DNA from 2 places in the Enterococcus saigonensis genome. Region 1 is predicted to be linked to the other one. Evidence: riboswitches for the same ligand, from Rfam matches in the RefSeq annotation. Region 1 holds a riboswitch; the other holds the start of a gene.
What was found. A riboswitch is a leader RNA that binds a small molecule or an ion and turns the genes downstream of it on or off. The one in region 1 is predicted to bind thiamine pyrophosphate.

Region 1 (15,754 bases):
TTGTGAATTTTTATTTTTGTCTCTGCCTGTAATATACACTAACCGTAAAATTATGATAGACTACAACTGATACGCTGAATTTTATTCAAATTTTATTATTTGACTGGGCATAAAATTTGTGAAAAATCAGTCAGATGCCATAATTCATTTAAAGGAAGATTATCCATGATATTATTACAAGCAAATCAAATCGCCCGCCTTTTTGGTGCCGATGTTTTATTTCGCAATATTCATTTAGAGATTGCCTCAAAGGCTCGGATTGGCTTGGTGGGGCGTAATGGTGCCGGCAAGTCCACCTTGTTAAAAATTATTGCGGGAATTGAAGCGCCTGATGAAGGAAACATTGCAAAAAATAAGACAGCTACCTTAGGCTATCTCGCCCAAGATACAGGCTTAGCTTCAGAAGCAACTGTATGGGATGAAATGTTGACAGCGTTCGAAAAGGTTCGACAAATGGAACAACGAATGCGCAACCTAGAAGTTAAAATTTCTACAAGTAATCCTAGCGGTAGTGATTACGAAAGTATTTTAAAAGAATACGATAAGTTACAACACGATTTTGCCGATATTAACGGCTATGGTTACGAAAATGAAATTCGCTCCGTTTTACATGGTTTTCAATTTGATGAAAGCTTTTATCAGCAAAAGATTAATAATCTTTCTGGGGGACAAAAAACGCGCCTTGCTTTAGCACGCATGCTTTTGCAAAAACCTGATATTTTAATTTTAGACGAACCTACTAACCACTTAGACATTGAAACTTTAAGTTGGTTGGAGAACTATTTACAAAACTACAGCGGTGCGCTGCTTATCGTGTCTCACGACCGTTACTTTTTAGATAAAGTAACCAATGAAATTTACGAATTAAGTCGCCATAAAATGACTCACTACAAAGGAAATTACAGCCGCTACTTGGATTTAAAAGCCGCACAATTAGCCAGTGAGTGGAAAGCTTACGAAAAACAACAGCAAGAAATTAACAAATTAGAAGATTTTGTTGCACGAAATTTAGTCCGGGCCTCTACCACCAAACGAGCGCAAAGTCGCCGTAAACAATTGGACAAGATGGAGCGATTAGATCGACCGCAAGGAGCAGAAAAATCAGCACATTTTCTTTTCCACATTGATAAGGTTTCTGGCAATGTCGTTTTACAATTAAATGATGCGGCTATTGGCTACAGTTCCAATGAAATTCTAGCCCAACCGGTGGATCTGGACATTCGCCGCCAAGATGCGATTGCCTTGGTTGGCCCAAATGGAATCGGTAAATCAACCTTATTAAAATCTTTAATTGGACAACTCCCCTTTATTCGCGGTGAGGTACAATTAGGCGCAAATGTTTCCATTGGTTACTATGATCAAGGTCAAGCAAATTTAAACAGTAATAAAACGATTCTGCAAGAATTATGGGATGATCATCCTACAACTCCGGAATTAGAAATTCGTAATGTTCTCGGTAGTTTCTTGTTTTCTGGTGAAGAGGTAGATAAGCCAATCAATCTATTAAGTGGTGGAGAAAAAGCACGGGTTGCTTTAGCGAAGCTGGCAATGGATGAAGAAAACTTTTTAATCTTGGATGAGCCTACCAACCACTTGGATATTGACAATAAAGAAGTCTTGGAAAACGCCTTAATTGACTACGAGGGAACTTTACTTTTTGTTTCCCATGACCGCTACTTCATCAACCGAATTGCCACGAAAGTGATTGAACTTTCTCCAGAAGGTAGTCGTTTATTTTTAGGCGATTATGATTATTATTTAGAAAAGAAAAAAGAAGAAGCAGAAATTGCTGCCTTACTAGCTGCTGAAGAAAACGATACGCCTATTGTTGTATCAGCTGGTAAAAAAAACTTTCAAAAAAGTAAAGAACAACAAAAACTCGTCCGCAGTCTGCAACGGAAAATATCTGATATTGAACAAACAATGAGCCAAACAGATGAAATCATTACACAACTAGAAACTGAAATGATAAAACCAGATATTTTAGCCGATCATAAGCAATTACAAGAATTAAATGAGAAACTAGAAATAGCCCGTGCTAAGCAAAATGAACTATTGGAAAAATGGGAAGAATTAAGCCTTGAGCTAGAAGCATACGAATAAAAAGTACTTTGACTTTACTAAAATCTAATCGTTATTCCAAATGTTGTTGTCATTTTTTATTTAATAAAATGAAAAGATGCGCCAAAGGTCAAACTGGCCTATGAGCGCATCTTTTTTAGTTTGTTGCATAATATGTTCTTATTTTATCGCGTTTATATTCTTTGATAATCTTTAACGCACGCTTACGCGTTTTAATATTAGGACTTTTTAGGCGACGATAGGCACTCGCCAAATCTGTTTTTTCCATCATTTTCACCTCTCTTATTAGAATCAAAAATATGGATGAAACTTTCATTACTTCAGCACTTTTTCTGCATAATATGTCTATTTTACTTCTTTAAAAATTACTTTGCGGCGTAGCTTGGGAGAATATTTTTTTAGTTCTAAACGTTCAGGATTATTACGTTTATTTTTACTTGTTAAATACAAACGTTCTTTCGTTTCGCCACATTCCAAAATAATATTTTGTCGCATTTTTCTCCTCCTAGCGCTCTTCTAAATACATTTGTAACTGTAGAGCTTCATCGTAATCTAACTTATCGTCAGCTAAGGTCTGTAACAATTCATTTTTAAAGTCTAAAGTTATTTCCCAAAAACCATCAATTTGTTGAAATAGCGTTGGATCATAGTTAGTGAAAATGGGATATAATACTAAAAAATCTGCAAAGCTCAAGTTCTTTTCTTCATAAAAATCCTTAATCATACCACTTTCCAACGCTTTTTCAGTTGGCATTCCAGTTTCTGTAATTAAGCCTGTAACGACCATATCTTTATAAACTTTACTTTTTTCAAGCAGAAAATTTCTTTTTCCCTGTTGATATTTAAAATACTCTTCCACTAAAGGCGGATAAATGATTTCCAAAATCCCCCCTCCTTTATTTGTCAGCGATAACGCTGCGTCCTTTATAATATCCTTTTAAGGAAACGCGATGGGATCTTCTGTAGTCTCCAGTAGCTGCATCAAAAGAAATTTCTGGTTGTTTCAAATTTTGATGTGTTCGTCTTAGCCGTTTTTTCATTTTTGATGTTTTCCGTGCCGGTACTGCCATTTTCTATTCCTCCTAATCAAACTGTTATATCTTACCAACTAGCTTTTTTTACTCCAGGAATTAATCCTTTATGAGCTAATTTTCGAAAATTAATTCGTGACATCCCAAATTTACGCATATAAGCGCGGGGACGACCATCAATTTGATCTCGTAACTTTAAGCGATTTGGGTTTGAATCCTTTGGCAATTTGGCTAAACCAACGTAATCTTTCGCTGCTTTTAACGCCATTCTTTGCGCCGCGTATTTTTCAATTAAGGCTTCTTGTTTTTTTGCTTTGGCAATCTTTGATTTTTTCGCCATAAAACTTCCCTCGTTTCGTTTTCCATTGTATAAATCGTAATCATTTCGTTTTGAACTCCATTACATTAGCAACAAAAAATTTTTTTGTCAATACTTAAATAACATGAATTTTATTTCAGATGAGTCTTTTATCCTCTTTTTTCTAACTTTTTATCCTTCCGTTTACAAGCTGTTTTTTAGTAAGCTTTAAAAAGCAGACTCTAATTTTTAAGGTTTAGTAAATCAGCCTTGTGCCCGATTTTATTTTTTTAGCTTTTGCTTTAGAGTAAACTTAGTATCAACAAAAAGCGAGGTGGTATTATGGCACAAAAAAAATCTCGACAACCCCAAATTATTTTTGTCGGCTTTTGTATGCTCATTTTAGGTGTAATTTGGCTCTTTTTCATAAACCCTACTTCCAATTCTTCTACATTAAACAACTCACGTATTAGTCAAGAAAGGTATAGCCAACAGGCTAATGAAGTTCTAAAAGAAAATCAAATTCCTACACCATTAATTTTACAAACAGATGAACGTTGGGCGCACGATAATTATGGTAGTGGTGCTAACAATACGCTGGCCCAAAATGGCTGTGCAATTTTATCATTAACCATGATTCTTTCTTATTTTGAAAAAAATGAAGCTATGCCACAAGACATTTTGAATTGGGCGCACAATAATTATTTTGTTGCAGATCAAGGAACTTCTTGGCAGATTTTTAGCGATTTTGCTAATCATTACCACTTGCAATATCACGATTTAGGCAATGACTTTCAACGTGCACGCCAATATTTACAACAAAAGATTCCCGTAGTTGTTTCCGTCAAACCGGGACGCTTCACCGATGTCGGCCATATTATGGTGCTTGGAGCAGAGACAAACAATCAAATTTTAATTTTAGATCCAAATGATACACCTGCAAAAACGGTATACAAAGAATTATTTCACGCTGAAGATATAACCCGTGAAGCTATCCACTATTGGGCTTTCACCAAAAGCTAGCCATAACTTATTTTCTTGTACAAAAAAGTAGCCATTAGAAGTTTAACTAAACTTCTAATGGCTACTTTTACTAGTTTCATTTCTTCAACATTCTTTCAATTCGATCCAATTGAGTCTGTAATAGAACAATCTCTTTTTTTAGCTCAGCAAGTTCACTATCCTCTTCAACTTGGCGCATAGCTTCGTTCTTGTGGCTAAAATAGGAAGTAATTGTTGAAGTTAATATCCCAATAAAACCAATCCCCAATAGCATCAAAACTGACGCAATCAACTTGCCTGCATCAGTCGTCGGCGCAATATCACCATATCCAACCGTCGTAACTGTAACAATTGCATACCACAACGCATCGGCAAAAGACCGATTCTCGGCAATCGAGAACAATCCAGCTCCAATCACAATAATGCCCAAACTGATATAAAGCACATAAATAAAACCGTTTGTATATAAAATACTGCGCTTGTTGCGAGAAAGCTTACCAAACAGCCCAATAATTCGAGCAATACGATTAATCCGCGCAATTTTGCCAAAGTGAGATAGACCAAGTAATCCAAAGATAAAGTTAAAAGGCAAAATTGCAATCAAATCAAAAAAGTTTTTCTTGAAAAAATTTTTTTTGACTGGATCAACAAGAAGACGACCACAATAGTCGACGGTAAATAAAAGCCAAATGAAATAATCAACAATTCGAAACGGATTTTCATTAATATTAATGACTGATGCAAAATCTAACAGCATCAAAATAATCCAAATAATAGATAAGGTCAAATTTAAAACGTGATATTCATGATTATACTCATTCAATTTCTTTTGTAACTTTTTGAGCATTTCATCACCTCTTGTCTTTTCCATTCTAGCCATCGTTGCATTTTCTAACAAGAATTTTGTCATTTTTTTCAGCAATATTAGAAAAGTTTATTTGTAATCGTTTTCTATTGTTCTATACTAAAATATAAGAAAAGGTCAGTTTATTTTCTATTTTAGTAAAAAGATCTTGCTACAAGTAAATGATTTCACTTTTATTTCCACCATACAGCAAAAAAGGAGCGATGCAAATGCGAATCGGAATTGCCAAAGAAATTAAAAATCATGAAAATCGGGTGGCTCTACCGCCCAGTGGTATCTTGGAGCTTGTAAAAACCGGTCACACAGTGTTAGTAGAAAGCGGCGCTGGTTTGGGTTCTGGTATCACGGATATGGAGTACCAAAATGTTGGCGCACTTTTAACTTCTACTGCTGAAGTTTGGCAATGTGATCTAGTGATGAAAGTCAAAGAACCACTTCCAAGTGAATACCAGTATTTTAGAGAGGGACTAATTTTATTTACTTACTTGCATTTGGCAGCCAATAAGGAATTAACAACAGAATTAATGCGAAGTGGCGTTACGGCTATTGCTTATGAAAATGTCCAATTAACAGATGGTAGTCTTCCACTTCTATCACCTATGAGCGAAATTGCCGGTAGAATGGCCGCCCAAATTGGCGCACAATACTTACAACGAACTTTCGGTGGCAAAGGAATTTTACTTGCTGGTGTTCCTGGTGTCCGTCAAGGTAATGTAGTGATTATCGGGGGTGGCGTTTCAGGTTACAACGCTGCTCGACTAGCACTTGGCTTAGGAGCTCGGGTAACAATTTTAGATATTAATATCAATCGCTTAAAAGAATTGGATGCTAGTTTTAACGGTCAAATCCAAACACTAGTTTCTAATGAATTAAATATCCGAACTTCCTTAAAAACAGCCGATTTAGTAATCGGAGCTGTCTTACTTCCTGGTCACAAGGCCCCCATTCTTGTGACTGAAGAAATGGTAGCTACCATGCCAAAAGAATCAGTTATTGTTGACATCGCAATTGATCAAGGGGGAATTTTTGCTACCGGTAGTAAAGTTACAACACATGAGAATCCAACGTATATGCAATCAGGTGTTATCCATTACGCCGTTGCCAATATGCCAGGAGCTGTACCACAAACTTCAACATATGCTTTAAGTAATGCCACCTTACCTTACGCGAAGTTATTAGCAACAACCCGATTAGAACAGTTATTACAATATAATAATGCTTTGTACCAGGGGGTGAATACTTATAAAGGACACTTAACTATGCAGGCTGTTGCCGAGGACTTGCATTTACCGCATACAGAACTATCGGCACTGATTTAAGCAAAATATAAAAGACACTAAAAAAGTAGTGGAAAGTTTCAAAGAAACTTTCCACTACTTTTTACTATTATCAAACTAACCACCAATCTGACTCATATGACGCCAAGTAGGTTGTCGTTTTTTTACTTTGTCTTGCTCATCTAATGCCATCTGATGATTTTTGGGCTTATCATGTAAAGCAGTAAAAACAGCAGTATAAAAGGCTGCAGCGTCATCTAATTTATTGCGCAAATTTATTTCGTCTGCCCAATATAGACAAGATTTCAAACAACCATCAGCAGTAACCCGCAGACGATTACAACTTTCACAAAATTGACAACTAACAGGATGAATCAAACCAAAAGATCCTTTAGCACCTCTAATTTGATAATTTTCTGAAGGCCCATTTCCAGATAGTTTCAGTTTATCATATACCCAACCCTCATCTTGACAAATAGTAAAAACTTCTTTCACACCAGCATATCCTTGTAGCCAATTATCTTTTTGACTAGCAATGGGCATAAATTCGATAAAGCGTACATTCACCGGCTGTGTAATCGTATACTGTAGAAAGTCTTTTAATTCTTCTTGATTTTGTCCGTGAATCACAACAGTGTTCAACTTAATTGTTTTAAAGCCTTGCTGACTTGCAGCTTCAATTCCTGCTAATACTTTTTCTAACTTGCCGCCACGAGTCATCTGATGATATTTTTTTGCATCAAAGGTATCTAAACAATGGGTAATCTAGCTAAGTTTTATTTTCTTTTGAATCACTATAAATTCAATAAGAGAAAAAAGAACAAAACAAAAGACCTCCCCAAAATACTTTATAGCTTGTCTCTAAGTAAACGCAGTCAGCTAACCGGTATTTAAGTTCTTTTGTTTTGCTCTTAGTTGTTAATTTATCTGCATTTTTTGTAGAATACTTCTTTTGTAGTCAAGAAAAGCAGGTGTTAAGGAAAAGTCCTCTTCTTTATTTTCTGGACGAGAAACGGTAATCGTCGCAGTTATCTTTCCTGGCGAACCAGCTAGCAGATAAATCTGATCAGACAAAAAAATTGCCTCATCAATATCATGTGTAATCAACAACGTTGTCAATGACAACTCTTTTTGAATTTTTAAAAACCACTGATGCAAATCACGTTTTGTGATAGCATCCAGTGCACTAAAAGGCTCATCCAGTAAAATTAGTTCACCGGAAAATAAATACGTACGTAGCAGTGCTGCTCTTTGGCGCATGCCACCGGATAAAGCATTGGGATAAACTTTTTCGACACCTAACAATCCAAATTCAGGTAATAATGTTGCCACTTTTTTTAAAGCCGTTTTTTTCTTTACGCCTTTTAAAATCAGCGGCAATGCAATGTTGTCCTCAATTGTCTTATATGGAAGTAATAGATCTTTTTGCAACATATAAGATACCTTCCCAGTTTTCCCAGTTATTTCAGTATTATTCAACTGAATACTGCCACTGTCTGGTAACTCTAACCCAGCGATTAGATTAAATAATGTCGTTTTTCCTACGCCGCTGGGACCTAACAAACTAATAATTTTTCCTGTAGGAACCGCTAAAGAAATTTGGGAAAGAATAGATTTATCACCATAGTTTTTATTGATACTATCAACTATTAACTCCACTATCATCACTCACTTAAATAGTCATTAGTAAATCCGGTATTCTTCGGTATTTTTTTTGCCACTAGTTTATTTTCTGATAACCAATCATAAAATGCGTTCCACCGTGTGGAATCAATATAACCCCACTGTTTTGCTTCAGCTTGATATTGTTTACTAATCCAAACTTGGCTTTTTTCAACTAAATTTTTATCTAACTCTGGTACTTCTTGACATAAAATAGTCGCGGCAGCCTTAGGATCTTGAATGGCGTCTTCATACCCTTTTCTAGCCGCAGCTAAGAATTTTTGGGCTGTTTTTGGTTTTTCTTTTAAAAACGTATCGTTAGCAAAAATGACCGGCGTATAGTAATCAAATACAGGATTAATATCTTTGAAGTTAAAATAATCAAGTGCTACATTATCGACACCTGCTTTTATGCCACCCCAACCGTAAAAAATCCAAATGGCATCTGCTTGCTTTTGCTTTAAAGCTAGCGGTTCATCGACAATTGTATTGGGAATTAATTTTACTTTATTAAAATCCCCGCCATTGTCTTTTGCCATAACATCTTTTATCATTGCTTGTTCAATTGGTGAATCCCATGTTGCATATATTTTTTTCTCCAATCCTTTGGGGTGATCTATTCCTGATCCTTTTCTTGAAATGATTCCTGAGGTATTGTGCTGCAAAATTGCCGCTACTGTTGTAATTGGTAACGGCTTATCTGAAACATAATTTGCCGCTAATGAATCTTGAGCAGAAATACCGAATTGAGCTTTATTGCTAGCCACAATCGTGCTTGCATCTCCATCAGATGGTTGAACAATGGAAACATCTAAACCCGCTTGTTTGAAATACCCCTTTTCTTTTGCTACATATAATCCGGTATGATTCGTATTGGGAGTCCAATCCAAAACAAAAGTTACTTTTTCTAATTTATTATCATTTTTACTTGCTTGTCCTTTATGACAAGCACCTAGTGTTATCAATGTTGCAATTAATAAAAAACCACTGACCAATTTTTTCATTTTTTTCCCTTCTTCCATGGCATCGCAATTTTTTCCAATACGAAAACTGTACCTAAAAGTAGCATGCTTAAAGCTGAAATTAATAAAATTACCGCAAACATTTTGTCAAAACTATAAGATTTTCTAACTCGCGTCATATAAACACCTAGACCTTCAAAACCGCCAAGCCACTCGGATACCACCGCCCCAATCAACGCATAGGTTACCGCAATTTTTAAGGCCGCAAAAAATGACCCTAAGCTAGCTGGTAATTTAATGTGCAAAAAAATCTGATACTTTTTTGCTCCCATCGACTGCAATAATAGAATTTCATCCGGATCAATAGCCGCAAAACCGTTTAATAAACTTAACGCCACCGGAAAAAAGATTGTCAAAATAATCAATACAACTTTTGGTAATATTCCAAAACCCAACCAAACAATGAGTAATGGCGCTAATGCGACTGTTGGAATGGTTTGGCTTAAAACTAATAATGGATAAATGGCTTGTTTCAACCAAGGAATATGATCCATAATAACAGCCAAAACAAAACCTAATAAAACACCAGCAAAAAGACCGACGATAGCTTCTAGCAAAGTCACCTTAGCATTTGCGGCTAACTGGGGCCAATCTGTCAATAAAGCTTGTAAGACAGCTTTGGGGCTAGGTAGCATAAAAGCAGGGATAATAGCTTTTGTCGTTACAAATTGCCAAGCTATTAAAATCAGTCCAAGTGTTAGTAACGGAATAAAATTAATGTTGATGTTTATTCGTTTTTTCGGCAATGGTCAGCCCATCTCCTTTTGGTGTGTATGCAATTTTTACATAGGCAGAAACACTAGGTGCACCCGCATTAATAGCAATTAATTGACATTGTTTTACAATTTCCATTAACCCTTCATAATCTCCTTCAATGCTTGTTTCAAAAGCTCCTACTTGATAGGTATATCCTGTACTTTTAATGTAGGCGATAACCTCATCGACAATTGTAATGACTCCTTTTTACTTTCTACTTTTGGTAAAACTTGAATTGCGATACTTGCGTTCATTTTCTTCACACTCCATTATTTTTTACCGATACGTGAATTGCGATAGCCAAAAGAAATTTTAAAAAAAAAACATGTAATAACTAAAATATCCTACAATAGACACTTGAGTCTTATTTAAATTTTAAGACTAAAAACAAAAAACCTCAGTATCATAAGACGATACTGAGACACAAGTTCTATTATTCAACTGCGCAAAAAGTCACTTCTAAATAAAACAGCCTTATGCGCACCAAAATAAACGCCTTACCTACGTCAGCATTATCTGAATCAGGTTAACGGGTCGAAGTCGAACTTCCTCTCAGCCATTATAGCTCCCCACATATTCGGTTGCCTTTAAACTAACAAATAAAAATAAATGGGTCAAGTTTTTTGGTATATAATACTAAAAACGTAATCATCCATTTTTAACAGCTGTTTAATGAAAATGATTATGTCAACCAACGAACAATATTAGGTAAAACTATGATGGTATATAAAGTACGACAAATTTGAATTCCAGCAATTTTAGGCATGTCTCCACCTAATTCTCCCGCGATTAAGGAAATATCTGTCGCCCCAGCTGGTGAAGAAGCAAATAACGCTGACTTTAAATCTAAAACACCACGTTTTGATACGATATAACCGAACACTACATTTATAACGAGATAGCTTCCCAGTAATAATAGAGCTGGGATTATTAAATGTGACATTTGTTTTAAGCTTTCTTGCGTAAAGGTACTGCCAATAATTGTTCCGGCAAAAATTTGTGCGATATAGCGAATGTTAGTGTTTAATTGCGTTGTATTTTTTAGTATTTTCAAAACACTAGAAAAAATTAACGAAAACATTAATGCACCTGCAGGAATATGAAGTGATAAACCAATCAACCCTCCAATACTTGCAATAATGAGAATGAGACTATCATTTACAATAAAGTCGCTGGTCCCAACAGGTAACTGTTTGACCATTTTTTTTACCTCGAGTGATTTTAAAGCATCATCTTTTTTTTGAAAACGTTCAAGAAGTAGCTTGATCCAATACGGAAGAATAAGCAGCATTCCGACTAATCGCACCAGTTGCATCGTCGCAACAATTTCTGATTGTGCCCCCATATCGATACTGATTAAAGATACGTCCATAATCCCACCTGGCATACAAGAAAGCAAGGCAGTAATTAGATCAATTGAGAAAAATGTATGAATCAAAAAACCAATAACAAACATATTAACTGTAAATAGTGTCATCAAAAATAGAATTGATTTTGCTAATTTAGGAAAGTTAAGAAAGTCATTTTTTGTTACCTGCTGTCCAATGTACGCACCACTAATTATTTGAGCAAAAGTTTTTAAATTATTCGGCATATACATTTCATTAGATAAAATAGAAAAGAAGGCTACTGCTAACATGCTTCCCGTCATAAAAGGAGCTGGTAGTTTTATCTTTCTTGCTATTAACCCACCAATCATTCCAACAATCAACGTTTCTATTATTTTTGCAATCATTTATCAACCTGCTTTCTAAAATATACGTATACGGAGATTGTGAATAAACCTAGTCATACTTTACCTATGTCAGGCATAAAACGCTTTATTCTAAATTTTACCTTTTCTTTTTTTATTTGTATCTTGTAAAAACAAAAAGAACACTAAAAGAACAAAATAAAACGGTAGAACTTTTTGTCTTACTCGGATAGTGAAATTTATGTAAGATTAGCCAAACAAAAAACTGAGATAAAAGTCATGATGACTTTTATCTCAGTTTAATTTTATGCCCTAACAAAATTTTTAACTAATGCATTTTTTAGTAAGGGCATAAACATAGCCCCCACCACTGTTCTGTTCTTAAAGTTCATTACTTGGGCACTTTTAGTATCATACCAATCAGAAAATGGAACCCGATTTGGCGTATTTTCTAAATAATGACAAACTGGACCAATGATTTGTTCCATTTCTTCTTCATTTTTAGCAAAAATTGAAATCCACATAATCCAATCTGCTTTAGTATAATCAGCTCGTTCATCCAATGGAATTCCAAATTCATTTGCCTCTGCTAAATATTTCTTAATTTCTTTTTCCATTAGTTCAGCTGGAAATAGGCCAAGCTCAAACAAATTGTCCCAAACAATATTGTATTTCATGCTCCAACTATCTGGTCTGTCAAAAGCTAACGGTGTATGTTCTCCATTTGATACAGCAGTCTTTTGCCAATTATTCGCCATTTTTTTTGCCTGATCTGAATAAAGTAATCCTTCTTTTTTGTAACCTGCTGCCTGTAAGGCTTTACCAAACATTCCAAGCGCTGTAATCGCCTTTAATGCTAAGTTACAATTATGTGCCAAATGACCAGCAAAATCATCCGTACATAGCTGATTTTCAGGGTCTTGACCAAACGCAGCTAAATAATCTGCCCAACGTAAATTCATTGCTAAATGTTGATTGAAAAAAATATCATCCCCATCCCGCAAATAAATTGCTGCTGCCATCGCTAACATATTACCACTTTCTTCAATTGGCATTTGTTGCTCATAATGATAAACATTTTGTCCTATAGGTAATTGATAATAATCATAAACCGTATCATAGGCCCCACGATCTGACCAATCTTTACTACCATGATTTGTTTTTTCACCATATACTTGTCCTGTCGCATATGGATAACGTCCTACATCATGGGGGGCAAACTCAAACTCCCAAACTGGTAAATCAGCAAACCTATAAACAGGGCGTAACATTCCCTTGGCTAACTCTGTTTGATAAAGTAGATAAAGTGGTATTGAAGGATAACTGATATCTACTGTCCCAATACAGCCATTTGAACTACATTCTTTAGATAAAAAAACAATCTCACCTTGCTCATCGCGGATTAACTTGTGGGCACAAATAGACTGACGATAACTAAAAGCAGTAATAAAATCTAATGTCTGGCCACCTGCATCAATCGCCGCTTGTTGAATTTTTTCATCAATTTTTCGACAATTGGCTAAACGTGCAGGTATATTTGCCAAATAGTCTTGTAGTAAATCAGACATACCTCGATATTTTTCTTTCCACAAAGCGTTAGTAGCAGTACCAAAATAATTAATCGCATGAATATCATCATAGGCGGCTAAAATAGTAACTACTTCATTTGATGCAATTGAAAAATTAGCTAATAACATATCACGTTGTTTTTGGTACGTAATTGGAAGACTTTTTGGGGCAGCAAGGTAAAAATATCCCCAATTAATATCGATTAAATCACCAGTTGAATCTAAAGGTGTTTGACGCCCTTTTCCCATCCAAACCATCTTCTCATTGTCAGTTGTAATTAGACGCCAGTGGAGTTCATCTTGTGTTTGATCCCGGCAAATTTCTTCTGAAAATGCAAAAGTAATTATAGCTTTTTCATCATTTTTCACGTTTGCATTAACCGTAATCATCGTGACCGGTTCGCTAATTTTTTGTAAATCTTGCAAGTCCAAGTCGACTGAAAACGTCAACTCTAAATGAACAACCTCATTTTCAAAACTATATTTTGTTTGAGTTGCTGTCACTTCCAAATCCTTTTGCGCAATAGCAGGAATAAGATTATCAGATCCCATAAAACGATACGTAGTATCTCCTATTTGAATATATCCGCGCACTGGCTGTTCTTTACCGGTCCAACTTTGTGTATCGCAATCAGTTAAATGATCAGCTGGAGACCAAATTGAAAAATACGGATCACTTAAAATCAGAGGAATTGAGGATCCTCGGTTTACTTTTGTCATTCTCACAAACTCCATTTCTACATCAAAATCATTCTTTTAATTTCTCTTTTCGCATGTTTAGTTGGTTATTTTTGCTAGTTGTTCACTAACACTAGTTGGTAAAGTTTCATCAAAGCATTTTGAATTAGGCACCATTCCTAACTCAAAGATAAAATCTTTCCCTTTAACCAGTTCAGCATGAGAAAGCATGCACTTTTTAAAATCAGCTTTACTTTCAGTAATACGATGGATAAATTGCTGTTGGGGATTATTTAATGTTGTAGTAATTTTAATTTCGTTACCATTAGCTAAATGAATAACGGCTACATCAAAGTTTGGCATCCCAATTAAATATTCACCACTACCTGGACAAAATGGATAAAAGCCTAATGCATTAAAAATATACCAAGCTGCCATACTGCCGTTATCTTCATCACCAGGATATCCTTTAAAACCAGCAGAAAAGAGACGATTGATCGCTTGCTTTAAAATTGGTTGTGCAAAATATGGTTTTTTTATAAAGTGAAATAAGTATGGCAAATGAAAACTTGGTTGATTGCCAACATTAATCTGGCCAAAGCCATTAACTTCCATTTCAGCCATTTCATGAATCACATGTCCGTAACCTTCAACCGTATACGTTGGCGCTGTATTCGCAAGCGCGACTAAAGCTTCTTCAAAAGCAGATTCTCCACCATATAACTTGATTAAACCGGCAATATCATGATTTACAGCAAAGGTGGTTTGCCACGCTGACCCTTCTGTATAATCACCCCCCCATGAAAAAGGGCTAAAATTATCTTTGAATTGTCCTTTGCGATCTTTTGCCACCATGAATTTATCTTCATTTGAAAATAAATTTTGGTAGCGATAGGACCGCTCCTGAAAAATCTCGGCTATCTTACTTTCTCCTAATTTTTCAGCAACTTTTGCAATACAATAATCACTATAACTGTAATCCAAAGTATGATTGACAGATTCATGTAAATCCGATGGTACATAACCATACTTATTGTATTCATTGGCGTAAGAACGCCCTGCACTTCGTTTAGCTTCTTGTTGATTAGCAGAATGTAACATTCCTGTTAGAAATTCTGGCATTAATTCTGTTGCAATATCTTTGACAGCAGCATCTGCAATCACAGCATCAATATAATTCCCTGGCATTCCGCCAGAATCTTCAGGTGCCAACCATTTTGGCAAATAGCCACTTTCACGATAACTATTCAAGAAACCAGCCAATATCTTTTCATATTCTTCTATTTCAATTAAAGAAAATAAGGGATAAACACTTCTAGCTGTATCCCAAAAGCCATTATTCATGTATAAATAACCTGGTTTTATTTCATCAGAATATGCATCACGATGAATTGGTTGGTTATTTTCATCAAACTCATATAAGCGTTGTGGGTATAAAAAAGTACGATACAAGTTATGATAGAAGGTTTTCACCTTTTCTTTATCTTGATCAGATACCTTAATTTTAGCCAATTTCTCGTTCCAAAGTGCTGTCACTTGTTGCAACTGCACTGATTTTTCTGTTTGAGGCAGATTTTTTTTAGCAAATTCCGTAGAAATAAAGGAGGTCCCTAATCGTAATTCAATTTTGTTTGCATCTGCAAAAGAAATTTCATAAATCCCGTTTTCATCATTAAAATAGCTAATTTTTTCACTCACTTCAATACGGAAATAAAATTTCAACGGCGTAGTACGATGTACATGCAACTGCATGGAATAGCCTTCGATTACATTTCCTTGTGCTTTTGTGATTTTTCCATCTGTTGGAAAACTAACCATAA
Region 2 (15,754 bases), 1.0 Mb from region 1:
CTTGATTGATGATATGATTGATACAGCAGGTACGATTACACTTGCTGCGAATGCTTTAAAAGAAGCTGGTGCAAAAAGTGTTTATGCTTCATGTACGCATCCTGTATTATCTGGTCCAGCAATGCAAAGAATTCAAGACTCAGCGATTGAACGTTGCGTTGTAACAGATTCAATTAATTTGCCTGAAGATCGCCGCATTGAAAAAATTGATGAAATCTCTGTAGGTCCTTTAATGGGAGAGGCCATCAAACGTATTCACGAAAATAAACCTGTTAGTCCGTTGTTTGAAACAAAACAACCAACAAAATAAACAAAAAACTCTTACCATTTTGGTAAGAGTTTTTTGTTAGTGTATTTGTGAGGCAAAAAATAAACGGGAAAAAGAACTTATGCTAAAATTAAATAAAAAGTATAAGGAGCACTTATGAAGAGGTATAGAAAATTGGTTGGTTTTCTGTTAATGACAGCAGGGTTAGTTGGTTGTCAAAAAGTAGACGAAGCAAAAAATACAATTACAAGTATTGCCCAGCAACAAGCGAGCCTGGAACAAGCAAAAACAAATACTGTTGACACAACAGTTACGACTACCGCAATTAGTGAAGATCCCTTGGCCTTTTCTTATGACGAGTTGATCCACAAAGTTTTTAGTGGTACGGCAAAAACAAAGGATAACAAAGACGTACCATTTCAAATGAACTTTAATTTGATGCAGATAAAAGATGCCTTGAACCCTACTGCCCCAACTCTAAATAATGTTTTATTGGCTGATGCCCAGGGAAACAGTATTATCGGAAATGGAAAATTTGAACAGATAAATCCGCAGACTGTAAAATTAAGTGGTCGTAATTGGACAAGTTATGAACGCGCTGCTGTTACTATAAGTCAAATTAAAAAAGGACAGTGGCAAGTGAAATTAAATGAATCTGGACTTGTTTATACAACAGCTACTGTGAGTTATGATGAAGAAAAGACGGCGCAAGCTTTAAAAGATGCTAGTCAGTATGGGCAACGAATGACACCATATGGCTTTGCCAGTACTAAAGTATTCACAGAATCAGTGAAAAGCATCAAAACTGCACAAAAAGCTGTAGAAAAAATTTATAATTTAAAGGAAGATGAATTAACAGGCCAAACGAAAACTGTGAATAACCAAGAAATCTTCATCTTCACAGTAGACAAACAAATCAATGGCAAGTTGATAAAAGAAATTGTAGTGGTTCCTGAAACAGGTGAATATTTTACGAGATAAAGAAAATATTCATTTTAGGCAGTCTTTCAAGTGAACTTTTTAATTGTGATATATCTATCAAATAGTAGCTATTGGTCTAGCTATGTAGATAAAAATAAAAAATAGATCAAAAATTCTACAAATAACATGAAATATGCTATGCTAAGTACATTAAAAAATAAAATAGAACTCGTTCACAAAGGGGAGCCATTTGGCTGAGATTGTAAGTCTACTAAACCCTTCGTACCTGTATCGATCATTCGAGCGTAGGAATTGTGACAAGTCTGAAGTGATACTTCTCCTTTGTCCTGTATAGAAGTTTGTGGCGTATATTTGCTACGTACTTTATGTGACGGTTCTTAAAGGAGGATTTTTTTATGGCAAAAAAAATGGAATTACAAGTCTGGGTGGAAGGAACAGTAATTGCCGCTGCAGCAATGGCGTTATCATTTATCCCAATCCAAACGGCAAATGCGGCGTTTGATTTATCATTAGGGATGGTTCCGCTAGTTTTATATTCCTATCGGCGAGGATTGATTCCTGGGCTAGTAGCAGGGTTTGTTTGGGGATTATTAAGTATTGTGATTGGAACAGCGATGAAAAATTTTGTTTCTGTGCCACAAATTATTTTTGAGTACCCCTTTGCGTTTGCCTTTGGCGGGTTTGGTGGTATTTTTGCTAAAAGAATTCAAACCGCAATGGGGCAACATAGCAATCGAGCGATTTTGTATGTCGTCTTTGGCAGCATTGTGGCAGCTTTCGCCCGTTGGTTTTGGCACTTTTGGGCAGGCGTGTTCGTTTGGGGAGCATACGCACCAGAAGGAATGAATCCTTATATGTATTCTTTTGTTATTAATGGTGCTTCCATGTTAGCAAATGCTGTTTATGTAGCCGTAGTATTGGGGATTTTGGTGAAAGTGGCACCCCAACTATTTATACCAAAGGGCAGTCCTTTTACTTCCATTATGCGATCAAAATAAAAATTTTCAATCAAAAAAGACTGTACCTACTTTAAAGGGACAGTCTTTTAATTTGGCAACAACAATAAGTCGTTATCCTCATGTTTGAGATACCAAGTTCTTTCAGTTTTGCTGTAAATTAAAGTCGCAACCAGCATTTCCGGGTTATCATAACCAAAAGTCACACTTTGGCGTAAGCCGCTTTCTTCGACTAAGTAAATGGGAATATGAAACTCTTTATTGACAACTTCACTACTAGTTAGACAGAAAATAACACCTTCTTGAAAAAGTCCTTTCATTTCTTTTAAAAGGTTCAAATCAAGTTTTTCCACAGGTGTCGCCTTTCTAAAAAAACTGCGACGGTCATTTAATTTGCCTAACGCAGCTCGGGTAATTTTGTCTGCTAAAATACGATAAAATTCATCTAAGTAACGATAGTACACGCGAGTGAGTCCATCTTGTAAATCAAAAAAAACAAAATTATTTTGTAACTTATAGAAAAAAGGCGAGTGAAGATGGGTTTTCATATGACCAAAATACAGTAGCTCAGAAATTTCCAGTGGTGTTAACTCTTTTAGCATGGCAGCATCGCTGAAATCAATCCACTTTAAATCTTCAGTAATTCGACTTTTGCGCACTTCATCAAAAAAACGGTCAACACTTTCGTTACCTCGAATAATCTTCATACCGGTATGTACTTCAAATTCACCATAATTTGAGGAAGGATCTAACAAAAGCAAATTACTAGGGTAGTGCACGATGCCATGAACAAAATCTGCCGGTGTGATTCCACGGGCCAAAATGGCGTTACTTGTTGTATCAATATGTACATAGACCATTTCCGGCATTTTGCCCACTCCTCCTTTATATCACTTTAAGTTATTTTACAATAAACAGCGAGAAAATGCTTGTATCTTTTCTTTTAAGATTATGTTACAAGGAGAACGTCTTTTTGCAATTATTTCAAACCAATTGTAACAATTTTACTCTGAATTAAAAAGGATTTTCTATTTTTTTATGGCAGGTTTATTGGAAAGTGTAGCAAAGTATAAAACAGATTTTAAATATGTTAAAATAATAGTAACAGATAAAATGTAACAAAAAAATAATTGGGGAAGCCCATCGAAGTAATGCAGTAAGTTTAGTGATAAAATTTATGAAATTAAGGAGAAAATAACATGAAAAAAAAGTCGCGTGTGAAAAACTGGCTGATTAATTTATTGTTATTATTATTACTTTTAGTAGGAGTTGGCTTGACGTTTAACAATCAAATCAAAAATTTTCTAATTGAAAAGAATGGTGAAAAATATGCTGTCTCGGAAGTAACAGCAGCTGAAATTGAAAAAAATCAAAAAAAGTCAGCTTCTTTTGACTTTGACGCAGTCGTGCCGTCTAGTAGCCAGGCGGTATTTAAAGCGCAATTCACCAATCGCGATTTGCCGACAATTGGTGGTATTGCTGTGCCTAAAGTGGGCATTAATCTGCCTATTTTTAAAGGACTTGCAAACGAAGCATTATTATGGGGAGCTGGGACTTTAGAGCCAAATCAGAAAATGGGAGAAGGCAACTATGCCTTGGCGTCTCATCGAGCGTATGAACCGGAATTATTATTTACCCCCTTAGAAAAGGTGAAAAAAGGGGATACCATTTATTTGACGGATTTAAAAAATATCTATACGTATGAAACGAAAATTATTGTGCGAGTACAACCAACTGAAGTGCAATATTTAGATGTTATCAAAGGGAAAAAACTTGTCACGCTGATCACCTGTGGCGAAATCGAAGGGATCACACGAACCATTGTCCAAGGAGAATTAAAAGATGTCACGCCAGTTAAAGAGGCAACTAAAGAAATGCGGGATGCCTTTGCTTTGAAATCAAAAACATATTAAAAAACATAGGAATAAAAACAGAGGATACTTTTTACCGACTTTACTTAGGAGTCAGTAAAAAGGCAGACTCTGTTTTTATTTATTCCCAGACAAAAATTTTTAAAAGAGGCAGTCTGTTCGACTTTTGTTATACTAATAATAATCAATTATGGGCATTTAACAGCAAAACCACAGCAAACAGAGGTGAGAGAGATGCAGACGACGAAACTATATCCTTCTGATTTTACCGACTATAAACTTGTCTTTAAACGCAGTTGTCAAGGACTGCCTTTTTTTGCAAGTAATAGCGCTGCCAAAGAAGATATGAGACAAAAAATTAAAGAGCAAAAGGGATGGCAGATAACAAAACACAATTTGACGATTTTTTTAGCGGGCAAAGTAGCAGCAGATAACTTCTTTGATTTGGATAATTTTTTATGGGACAGCGAGGAAACGAGTAGTCGTCAGCAATTGTTGCAGTTGTTGGATAATTTTTGCCGGGAGAAATTTTTTAGCGGGTTACGATTTGAAGTTGCGACAAAAGAATTGACCACAGAAAATCTCAATTGGCTTTTAGATAATGGTTTTCAAGTAAATCAAAGTCTATTTAGCCGGAAATGTCAGTATCAAAGTGCACTAGTTTTAGTTGGAGGCGGAGCAAGAGGTGCTTATCAAATTGGGGTCTGGCAGGCTTTGCAGGAGTTAGACATCCCTTTTTCAATTGTAACTGGAACTTCTGTTGGGGCTTTAAACGGGGGGTTAATTTTGCTAGCGGATTTAAAGGCAGCCAGTCAACTTTGGGAAAGTTTGAGTACCGATCAAGTATTACAATTTCCCGCTGCAGCAGCCGATAATCATGCACTAAACTTATTACTGCGACAAATTCGGTCTCTTACATATACAGCCCTGCGGGAAAATGGAGCGAGTACAGAACCTTTAAATCATTTAATACAACGCACTTTTGATGAGGAAAAGATGTTGCAAAGTCAAAAAGATTTATATATTTGTACAACTCGACTGCCAGATTTTAGTGAAAAAGTGTATCATTTTCAAAAAGAACAATTGACCACTGCGCTTCATTGGTTAAGCGCTTCAGCTTCTTTTTATCCTGCTATGAAAGCTACCGAAATTGCGGGAGATTACTATATTGATGGTGGCTATCGTAACAATGTGCCAGTTGATGTTGCGGTAGAACAGGGTGCAACAGAATGTATTATAGTGGATGTAAAAGGTCCAGGTTTTACCAAGAAATATCGACCACCCCAAAATGTTGCGACGATTTCCTTAAGCTCACCTTGGACTTTGGGTAGTTTTTTAGTGTTTGATCCCCAACGCTCCAAACGTAATCTGCGGCTAGGGTATTTGGAGACGCTGAAATATTTTCAGCGGTATACCGGTTTTTGGTATACTTTTGCTAAAGAAGAGTTTAATAAGTTGTGGTGGGAGTTTTGTCGACGATTACGTAAAAAGCAAGATCCTTTATGGCAAATTATTAAGGCACCTTATTTTTGGCGTAAGCTAGAAACTGTCTATGGAAAAAAAGTAGCTTTTGAAACAGCAGGATTATCTTTAGCAGAACTTAGTGGGGTTTGGCTGAATATTTTGCCTGATGAAATTTATCAAGAAAAGACGTTTATTGCACAAGTTAAACGTGTAAGTACAAATCAAATAGGAGAGTTTGACGCAGCCTTATCTGTAAGTGAATGGCTACATCTATACCGCGAACGTTTGGTTGCTTGGTCAGACTCCCGTTTATTTTTATCCTTTTTGCAATTGCAAGGCTTCCCTTTTAATTTGCCTCAGATTTTATTGGAAAATTTGGCAGTTAGTATTGTAACTGCTGAATTTTGTAAATATTTGTTTAAAGGCGATCAAGAAGAGTAAAGTAATGTCATCAAAGGCTATCTGATCTATGTATTTAACAAACTATGCTAAGGTCTTAAGGTACAATTCGCTCACTTGTAATTTTACAGGCTGAGAAAATATTCTAAGAAAGAATATACTATTTGAAATATATCCTAATGGAGGGAAAAAGTATGGCACAAGCATTCTCATATGAAATTTTAGAAGAAATTGCAGTCTTATCTGAAAACGACAAAGGCTGGCGTAAGGAATTAAATATTGTGAGCTGGAATGGTCGACCGCCAAAATTTGACTTGCGGGACTGGGGCCCAGAGCATGAGAAAATGGGAAAAGGCATTACTTTAAGTAATGAAGAATTTGCGGCTTTACAACAAGCATTAAAATTGATGGACTAGGAGCTAAAAAATATGCAAAGCATGACAGGTTTTGGTAAAGCAAGTGTAGAAAATTTGGGTTATCAAGTAGAAGTTGAAATAAAAAGTGTGAATCATCGCTTTTTTGATTTGCAAATTCGTAATCCAAAACAAATCAATGAATTGGAAAATAAGATTCGTCAAACAGTGAAAAGAGCAGTCCAAAGAGGGCGAGTGGAAGTTTTCATCACCATTAACGAACTAGGAGATACTAATAAAGAGGTGATAATTCATTGGCCGTTAGTCGATAAATTGGTAAATGAATTAAAAAAAGAAGCAGCCGCTCGCTATGGCGAAACGGAATTATCAACTGCACGAATTCTGGAACAAGTAGTCGCTTTGCCAGACTATGTGGAGGTAAAGCAAGCGCAAACTACTGGAGGGCAACTTGAATCTTTAGTTGTAGATGCTGTAAGCCAAGCTGTTACGGCATTAATTAAAAGCCGCAAACAAGAAGGGACAGCTATTTTGTTTGTTTTACAAGAAAATGCGCAAGCACTCTTCACACAATTAGAAGCGTTGTCCCAGTTTAATACTATTTTTGAGAAAACATTTCGTCAACGCTTTGAACAAAAGTTGCAAGAATTTCTGGGGAGTCAAGTTGATCAAGAGCGATTATTAACCGAAATGGCATTATTAATTGAGCGAGGCGACATTCATGAAGAATTGGATCGACTAGCCATTCATTTGCAAAAATTTGCTGCTATTTTACAAAAGAAAACAGCAGTAGGTAGAGAATTAGATTTTCTGATTCAAGAAATGAATCGAGAAATCAATACAATTGGTTCTAAAAGCGGTGCAATTGAAATTAAAGAATTTGTTGTTCAAATGAAGACAATTGTGGAAAAAATTCGTGAACAAGTTCAAAATGTGGAATAAGAGGTCAAGTAAATAAGCGGATTAAAGAATTAAGGTAGTGAGAAAGGATGAAGATAAAATGAAATATTATGATATTACTTTCCATGAAGTTTCCGGACGTGCGGTTATCAAACGGGCAGTTCCTTCTGAGCAAGCTCCTTTTGCTGCATGGCAAGATGCTTGTGTTAAAATTACGCCAGAACAGTTATTTTTGATGGTAAATGAAACGAATGTGATTTTGGAACGTAAATTTATTACCAGAACAGACGTAGCAGAAGTAGCTGATCCAATAGATACCAATCAAAAACGTAAAGATGAGTTTACAACTATTGTGAATACGTTGTCGAATATGGGTTTTTAAGGCAATAAGTCAGAGATATATGTGAATCTTGTTAAGCGATAATAGATATCTTAAACAAAAAAGCTGCACTTTTTATCCAAAGGTAGCAATTTTGAACGTTTGCGTCTATAATAGAATCACTGTTAAAATTTGCGTAAAGTAAAAGTTGACCAGCAAACAAGAAGTGAAAGGACGTCAGTATGTCAGAGCGAGGCTTATTAATTGTATTATCAGGGCCTTCTGGCGTTGGCAAGGGAACTGTGCGAAAAGCAATATTTGAAAGTGATGATAATGACTTTCAGTATTCTATTTCCATGACCACCCGCCCAATGCGAGAAGGAGAAGTTGAAGGGGTCGATTATTATTTTCGTACCCGTGAAGAATTTGAAGAATTAATCGAAGCTGGGCAAATGTTAGAATATGCTGAATATGTCGGCAATTATTATGGTACGCCTCTTTCTTATGTGGAAAAAACTTTAGATAAAGGCAAAGATGTATTTCTTGAAATTGAAGTCCAAGGGGCCCGTCAAGTAAAAGAAAAAGTGCCAGATGGCGTTTTTATTTTCCTGACACCACCAGATTTACATGAATTGAAATCCCGTATTGTTGGTCGTGGTACAGATGCCGCTGAAGTGATTGAAGAGCGGATGAAAGTTGCCAGAGAAGAAATTGAAATGATGGCATTGTATGACTATGCTGTTGTAAATGATGAAGTGCCACTTGCAGTAGATAGAATTAAAGATATTATTGCCAGTGAACACTTCAGAGTCGATCGCGTGATCGGCAAATATATTAAAATGTTAAAGGAGATGTAGTCAAAATGATGCTACGCCCATCTATCGACTCATTATTAGATCGAGTAAATTCAAAATATTCATTAGTTATTTTATCTGCAAAACGTGCGCATGAATTAGATGCAGGGGCTAAACCAACATTAGATCAATTCGATTCAGTAAAAAATGTTGGTCGTGCACTAGAGGAAATTGATGCTGAAACATTAGTTAACGATCCGCATCCTGAAATCAAACGTGCGCGTTTGAAAATGGAACAAGAAGAAAATCAAGCGGCACAAAAACGTGAACAACAAGAATTAGAAGCCCGGATTCGGGAAGAACAAAATTTATAGACTCAAAGAGTACTATTTTTGACCAATAAAAAGAAAAATGTGGCATGTTGTATCTTTACAACGTGCCACATTTTTTGCCAGTTGCTACTTAACTGAAGTGTAATCGGCAATGATTGAAAGCTAGTTCACTTGAAAGATCTTTTTATCCAGTGTAATTTCTAAATTTTCATTTGATTGACAGACAAACTTTCTTATTTTTAGTAGAATATAGCGGAGAAGGAGGGGAGTGACGTGTATCCTCTAGCAGAAGTTATCGTAGATGTGCCTACGATGCAGACAGATCAACCCTTTACGTATTTAATTCCGACTGAGTTACAACCTGTGGTCCAAAAAGGAATGCGTGTTGAAGTTCCTTTTGGTAAAGGAAATCGTCATATTCAAGGCTTTGTAGTGGGTTTAAGTGAAACTGCCACTTTAGACGAACGCTTAAAACCTATTATTCGCGTTTTAGATATAGCGCCGGTTTTGAATGCTGAATTATTGGCATTAGCTGATTATATGAAAGAAACAACTTATGCTTTTAAAATCACATGCTTGCAGACGATGTTACCAAGTGTGATGAAGGCAGAATATAAAAAGACTATTATTTTAGTAGATACTACTAGTGAAGCTGCGCAATATTTTCCCGTCAGCGGTGAAATAGATTATGACCAAGCGCAAAAAGATGGACTATTACCCAAATTAATGAAGTTTCGCCAAGAAAATATCGTTGATATTCGCTATGAAGTTCATAATAAAAATCGCGTGAAAACGCTGCGAATGGTGAATTCTTTAATTGATGAAAAAAAAGCTGCTGAAATTTTACAAACACTTCGTAAAGGGTCGTTACGAAAAGCACAACTTGTAGAAATATTAGGCAGTCAAACCGAAGCTTTACCGGTAAAATATTTTACTAACTTAGGTGTTTCAACAGCGCATTTAAATCAAGGCGTAAAAGATGGCTGGTTAGAAATTTTGGAAGTGGAGACTTATCGTGATCCTTTTGCCAATCACGAATTTGAAACAACAACGAATCTTGCTTTGAATACACAACAGGCAAAAGCAGTAAATAAAATTTTGACGGCTTATAAAAAAGAACAAGCAGAAACTTTTTTATTAGAAGGTATTACAGGTAGCGGTAAAACAGAAGTGTATCTACAAGCCATTCAACACGTTTTAAAAGACGGAAAAACCGCAATTATGTTAGTACCAGAAATTGCTTTAACACCACAAATGGTTGAGCGATTTAAAAGCCGATTAAAAGATGCGGTGGCGGTTTTGCATAGTGGTTTATCCCAAGGCGAGCGCTATGATGAATGGCGCAAAATTGAAAGAGGAAAAGCGCAAGTTGTGGTAGGGGCTCGTTCTGCAATTTTTGCACCATTGGAAAATATTGGTCTAATTATTGTTGATGAAGAGCATGAAGCAACGTATAAACAAGAAGAAGCGCCACGTTATCATGCGCGTGATTTAGCAATTTGGCGCAGTCGTTATCATCATTGTCCAGTTGTTTTAGGAAGTGCGACGCCTTCTTTAGAGTCCCGTGCACGGGCACAAAAAAAGGTATATACTTTATTACCTTTGCAAAAACGCGCTAATCCGGCTGCTCTTTTGCCAACAATTGAAGTTGTTGATTTAAAAGATGAATATAGTAAAGGGAATATGTCGTCTTTTTCATTGGTTTTGCAAGAAAAAATGCGAGATCGATTAAATAAAGGGGAACAAATTGTTTTATTGTTAAATCGTAGAGGTTATTCTTCTTTTATGATGTGTCGTGATTGTGGTTATGTTTTAGATTGCCCCAATTGTGATATTTCATTGACATTACACATGGATACCAAAACAATGCGGTGCCATTATTGTGGTCATGAAGAAGCAATTCCCCATAAATGTCCAGAGTGCGGTAGTAAAAAAATTAGTTATTACGGGACAGGAACGCAGAAAATAGAAGCAGAACTTCAAGAATTATTACCAGAAGCGCGGATTTTACGGATGGACGTTGATACGACTCGTAAAAAAGGAGCTCACGAAAGAATATTAAATGCTTTTGGTGCGAAAAAAGCAGATATTTTACTGGGAACCCAAATGATTGCCAAGGGATTAGATTTTCCAGATATTACGCTAGTGGGCGTTTTAAACGCGGATACCGCATTAAACTTACCAGATTTTCGTTCAAGTGAACGAACGTTTCAACTATTAACGCAAGTTAGTGGTCGAGCGGGTCGTGCAAAAAAAGCCGGCGAAGTTGTAATCCAAACCTTTAATCCGGAACACTATGCTATCTCATTGGCTAAACTACAAGACTATGAACGCTTTTACCAACAAGAGATGATAATGCGACATCAAGCAGGATATCCACCTTATTACTTCACAGTAAAATTAACGGTGAGCCATGAAACAGAAGTTCAAGCAGCACAAAAAAGTTTTCAGCTAGCACGGCAATTACAAGAAGTTTTGAGTCCACAATCTTTACTTTTGGGCCCTACACCAAGTGCTATTATGCGGATTAAAAACCGTTATTATTACCAAATTATTATCAAATATAAGCAGGAACCAGCTTTAAAGTCGCTATTGGAACAAATTTTAGATGAGAGTCAAATTGATCAGCGAAGAGGACTCTATGTATCGATTGATAATGAACCTTTGAATTTTATTTAGTTGCTATTGTTTGTAGTAATTTTAACGTAAAAAAAATGACTACTAAAAAGTTAGGAGTATATATGCCTTATCCCATTTTATTAGATCCAGACCGCCGCTTGCGGCAAGAAAGTCATGAAGTAACTGAAATTACCGATGAACTGATACTGATGTTAGACAAAATGTATGAAACAATGGTGTTGCACGATGGTATTGGGATTGCGGCGCCACAAATTGGTAAAAATCTGCAAGTTGCAATTGTCGAACTAGATGAAGAAGAACGTTTTGAAATGTTTAATCCCAAAATTATTGAAAAAAAAGGTAGCACCATAGATGTAGAGGGCTGTCTAAGTATTCCTCATGTTTATGGTACCGTTAAACGAGCGGACTTAATTACCCTACGTTTTTATGATCGTGAAGGTGATGAATTGGAAGTAGAAGCAGACGGTTATCTTTCTCGCGCAATTCAACATGAGATTGATCATCTCCATGGCATCTTATTTACTGATAAAGTTATTGAATATATTAAAGAAGAAGATTTGGAAACATATATGGAGGAGCATGAAGATGACTAAAATTGTTTTTATGGGCACACCGACTTTTTCTGTGCCAATTTTAGAAGGTTTGCTAGAATCCGGTTATGAAGTTTTGGCAGTGGTGACACAGCCAGATCGTCCAGTAGGGCGTAAGCATACCATTACGCCGCCACCAGTAAAAGTTGCAGCTTTAAAACATGATTTACTTGTTTTACAACCCGAAAAAATTAGTGGTTCACTTGAAATGGCAAAAATTGCGGAATTAGCACCAGATTTAATCATAACAGCTGCTTTTGGTCAGTTTTTGCCGGAAAAATTATTACAAATTCCTCGGCTGGGCGCGATAAATGTTCATGCGTCTTTGTTGCCCAAATATCGTGGCGGCGCACCCGTTCATTATGCCATTATGAATGGCGATGATAAGACTGGCGTAACGATTATGGAAATGATCAAAAAAATGGATGCAGGTGCAATTTATAAACAAGCAGAAATTCCGATTACAAAAAATGATGATGTGGGAACAATGTTTGAAAAATTGAGTTTATTAGGAAAAGAATTATTGTTAGATACGTTGCCAGACTTAATTACTGGTAACGTCACAAAAATTCCGCAAAAAGAAGATGAAGTAACTTTTTCACCTAATATTACGCGGGAGCAAGAAATGATTGATTGGCAAAAAACGGCTGAGGCCATCGACAATCACGTTCGTGGGTTGCGACCTTGGCCGATTGCATTTACCACCTATGAAGGCGTACGTTGGAAAATTTGGAATGTAACACCATTAAATGAAACGACAAAAGAGATACCCGGTACAATTATTAAAAAAGATAAAAGTCAATTGTGGGTGGCTTGTGGGGCTAATTCAGTTTTAGCCCTAAATGAATTGCAACCAGCAGGAAAAGGCAAACAAACTATCACAGCCTTTTTAAATGGTGTTGGTCAAAAAGTAATGCAAGGAGATAAATTAGGTGAGTAATAAAATTCCCAAATCTATGAAAAAATCTGTACGTTTTGTCGCACTTCATGCGTTAGAACGCGTGGAAAAAGGCGGGGCATATTCAAATCTGTTAATCAATGATGCCATTTCAAAAGGGCAACTTTCAGACAAAGATGCGCGCCTTTTAACTGGACTTGTGTATGGTACAATCGCTAGACAATTGTTGCTCGATTATTATCTGTCACCTTTTTTAAAAGATGCAAAAAAAGTTGATACTTGGGTAAAATTGTTATTGCGTCTTTCTTTGTTTCAATTGCTTTATTTTGATAAAGTGCCAGCACATGCCATTTTAAATGAAGCAACGGAAATTGCCAAAGTACGAGGAAATATCGGTATTGGGAAATTTGTTAATGGCGTTTTGCGCAATGTACAACGTAAAGGTGTTCCTAAGATTGAGGCTATCAAAGATCCACTAGAAAGACTCGCAACAGAAATTAGTATGCCATTGTGGTTAACAGAAAAATTTGTGCACCAAATTGGTGAGGAAAACACTCGTAAATTAGGATTATCATTATTTGAAGTTAGTCATGTTTCTGCTCGAGTAGACTTACGCAGTATCACACGAGCAGAAGCAATTGCAACATTAGCAGAAGATGAGATAAAAGCAGCAGAAAGTATTGTCTCTCCTTATGGCATTGTTGCCAAAAAGGGTTTCTTAGCTGGAAGTCAACTTTTCCAATATGGAGCATTAACGGTACAAGACGAAAGTTCAATGCTCGTTGCACCGGCCTTACAAATCAAAGAAGATATGAAAGTTTTAGATGCCTGTGCTGCACCAGGGGGCAAGACAACACATATTGCAACATTTCTTGATGCGGCTGTTGGCGGAAAAGTTACCGCTTTAGATATTCACAGTCAAAAAGTAAAATTGATTAAAGAAAATGCTGCCCGACTCCGAGTAGAAGACGTAGTTACGACACAGCAATTAGACGCTAGAGAAGTTCATGAAGAATTTGAAGCAGGATTCTTTGATCGAATTTTAGTGGACGCCCCTTGTTCAGGTTTGGGTTTGATGCGTCGTAAACCAGATATAAAATATCAAAAAAAAGCGAGTGATTTTGAACGTTTACCGATTATTCAGCAAGAAATTTTGAATAGTGTCGCACAGACATTAAAACCGGGAGGCTTACTCGTCTACAGTACGTGTACAATTTTGAAAGAAGAAAATCAAGAAGTCGTTATGCGCTTTTTACAAGAACATCCTGAATTTAAGTTAGTACCAGTAGTTGCAAATGAATTAATCACAAGTAAACTAGAAGATGAGATGTTAACGTTGTATCCACAAGACTTTATGACAGATGGATTTTTCATTAGTTGTCTAAAAAAGGAAAAATGAGGTGATAAGATGCAGATTCGTTTTCAAACGGACGTGGGGAAAAAGCGTAATAGTAACCAAGATTATGTCGCTATTTTTAAAAACCAAGTTGGTGTTACTTTAGCAGTTTTAGCTGATGGTATGGGAGGACACCAAGCTGGGGATGTAGCGAGTAAAGTGGCGGTGGAAGGTATTGGCAAAAAATGGCAGGACACCAATCTTACTTCACCGGAAAAAGCTTGTTCATGGTTTGTAACGGCCATTCAAGCTGCTAATGAAGTTGTCTATAACTTAGGCCAAGAAAAACCAGAACTACAAGGAATGGGAACGACAATTGTCTGTGTCGCAGTCTTTGAAGAAGAATTCGCTTTAGCTCATGTTGGAGATAGCCGCATGTACTTAGTTCGTGACCACGAAATTACCCAATTGACAGAAGATCATTCTTTAGTAAATGAGTTGGTTTTATCTGGTGAAATTACAAAAGAGATGGCAGCCACTCATCCACGCCGTAACGTATTGACGCGATCGGTGGGGATGCCTGGATCAGTAGAGGTAGACATTGCGAGTCACTTTTATAAAGCGGGAGATTATTTATTACTCACTTCAGATGGCTTAACGAATATGTTAGCTGATGATGTAATTAAGTGGATTATAGATGAGCCGATTACATTAGACGAAAAAGTTGAAAAATTAATTTCCGGAGCTAATGATGCGGGTGGCGCAGATAATATTACCGTCTTACTAATTGAAATCGGAGGAAGTGCTCATGATTGAGATTGGTAAAAAATTGAGTGGCCGCTATTTAATTATTGGGAACATTGGTAGTGGCGGGATGGCAAATGTCTTCTTAGCACAAGATCTAATTTTGGATCGGGAAGTAGCGATTAAGATTTTGCGTTTTGATTTCCAAAATGATCAAGATGCAATCCGTCGTTTTCAAAGAGAAGCTTTGGCGTCAACAGAGCTTGTTCATCCCAATATCGTAACAGTTTACGATGTCGGAGAAGAAGATGGTATGCAGTACTTAGTAATGGAATATGTTAAGGGAATGGACTTGAAGCAATACATTAAAAAAAATTACCCAATCCCTTATTTGACAGTTGTAGAAATTATGCAACAAATTTTAAGTGCTATTGCCTTGGCCCATCAGCATCGTATTATTCATCGTGATTTAAAACCACAGAATATTTTGATTAATGAAGATTGTGTTGTGAAAATAGCCGATTTTGGGATTGCAATTGCGCTAACCGAAACGTCAATTACACAAACAAATACGATGTTAGGCTCTGTTCACTATCTATCCCCAGAACAGGCCCGTGGGAGTATGGCGACCAATCAATCGGATATTTATGCGATTGGGATTATCTTATATGAAATGTTAACAGGACGAGTTCCTTTTGATGGCGAGTCAGCAGTGACGATTGCCTTAAAACATTTCCAAGAAGAGATGCCTTCAATTCGAACTTTTGATCATAATTTACCTCAGTCCTTGGAAAATGTCGTTTTACATGCAACGGCTAAAAATCCAGCTGATCGGTATAAGACAGCTGATGAGATGCGGGAAGATTTAGCAACTGTCTTAAATCCAGAACGCTTAAATGAACCACAATGGCAACCTCATGTAATGGATGA

Region 2: it holds a riboswitch for thiamine pyrophosphate, as region 1 does, so the genes downstream of both, thiT (energy-coupled thiamine transporter ThiT) here and EsVE80_RS09300 (thiamine-binding protein) in region 1, are expected to answer to the same signal.

What each region holds. Positions count from the first base shown of each region.
Region 1 covers NZ_AP022822.1:1,945,571-1,961,324, forward strand. The annotation lists gene EsVE80_RS09235 (ABC-F family ATP-binding cassette domain-containing protein) at 166-2,103, shown strand; gene EsVE80_RS09240 (putative metal homeostasis protein) at 2,219-2,350, opposite strand; gene rpmG (50S ribosomal protein L33) at 2,428-2,577, opposite strand; gene EsVE80_RS09250 (hypothetical protein) at 2,588-2,965, opposite strand; gene rpmF (50S ribosomal protein L32) at 2,979-3,152, opposite strand; gene rpsN (30S ribosomal protein S14) at 3,184-3,453, opposite strand; gene EsVE80_RS09265 (C39 family peptidase) at 3,754-4,434, shown strand; gene EsVE80_RS09270 (potassium channel family protein) at 4,511-5,260, opposite strand; gene ald (alanine dehydrogenase) at 5,488-6,597, shown strand; gene EsVE80_RS09280 (GTP 3',8-cyclase MoaA family protein) at 6,673-7,275, opposite strand; gene EsVE80_RS09285 (ABC transporter ATP-binding protein) at 7,474-8,217, opposite strand; gene EsVE80_RS09290 (ABC transporter substrate-binding protein) at 8,220-9,221, opposite strand; gene EsVE80_RS09295 (ABC transporter permease) at 9,218-9,985, opposite strand; partial or broken gene EsVE80_RS09300 (thiamine-binding protein) at 9,954-10,249, opposite strand; TPP riboswitch at 10,476-10,577, opposite strand; gene EsVE80_RS09305 (AbrB family transcriptional regulator) at 10,678-11,730, opposite strand; gene EsVE80_RS09310 (glutaminase domain-containing protein) at 11,994-13,976, opposite strand; gene EsVE80_RS09315 (GH92 family glycosyl hydrolase) at 14,034-15,754, opposite strand, start outside.
Region 2 covers NZ_AP022822.1:250,207-265,960, forward strand. The annotation lists gene EsVE80_RS01070 (ribose-phosphate diphosphokinase) at 1-310, shown strand, start outside; gene EsVE80_RS01075 (hypothetical protein) at 425-1,249, shown strand; TPP riboswitch at 1,419-1,518, shown strand; gene thiT (energy-coupled thiamine transporter ThiT) at 1,606-2,208, shown strand; gene EsVE80_RS01085 (hypothetical protein) at 2,256-3,035, opposite strand; gene EsVE80_RS01090 (class A sortase) at 3,366-4,079, shown strand; gene EsVE80_RS01095 (patatin-like phospholipase family protein) at 4,272-5,942, shown strand; gene EsVE80_RS01100 (YdbC family protein) at 6,095-6,316, shown strand; gene EsVE80_RS01105 (YicC/YloC family endoribonuclease) at 6,329-7,213, shown strand; gene EsVE80_RS01110 (hypothetical protein) at 7,272-7,553, shown strand; gene gmk (guanylate kinase) at 7,733-8,347, shown strand; gene rpoZ (DNA-directed RNA polymerase subunit omega) at 8,353-8,658, shown strand; gene priA (primosomal protein N') at 8,929-11,295, shown strand; gene def (peptide deformylase) at 11,358-11,849, shown strand; gene fmt (methionyl-tRNA formyltransferase) at 11,842-12,786, shown strand; gene rsmB (16S rRNA (cytosine(967)-C(5))-methyltransferase RsmB) at 12,779-14,143, shown strand; gene EsVE80_RS01145 (Stp1/IreP family PP2C-type Ser/Thr phosphatase) at 14,153-14,896, shown strand; gene pknB (Stk1 family PASTA domain-containing Ser/Thr kinase) at 14,889-15,754, shown strand, end outside.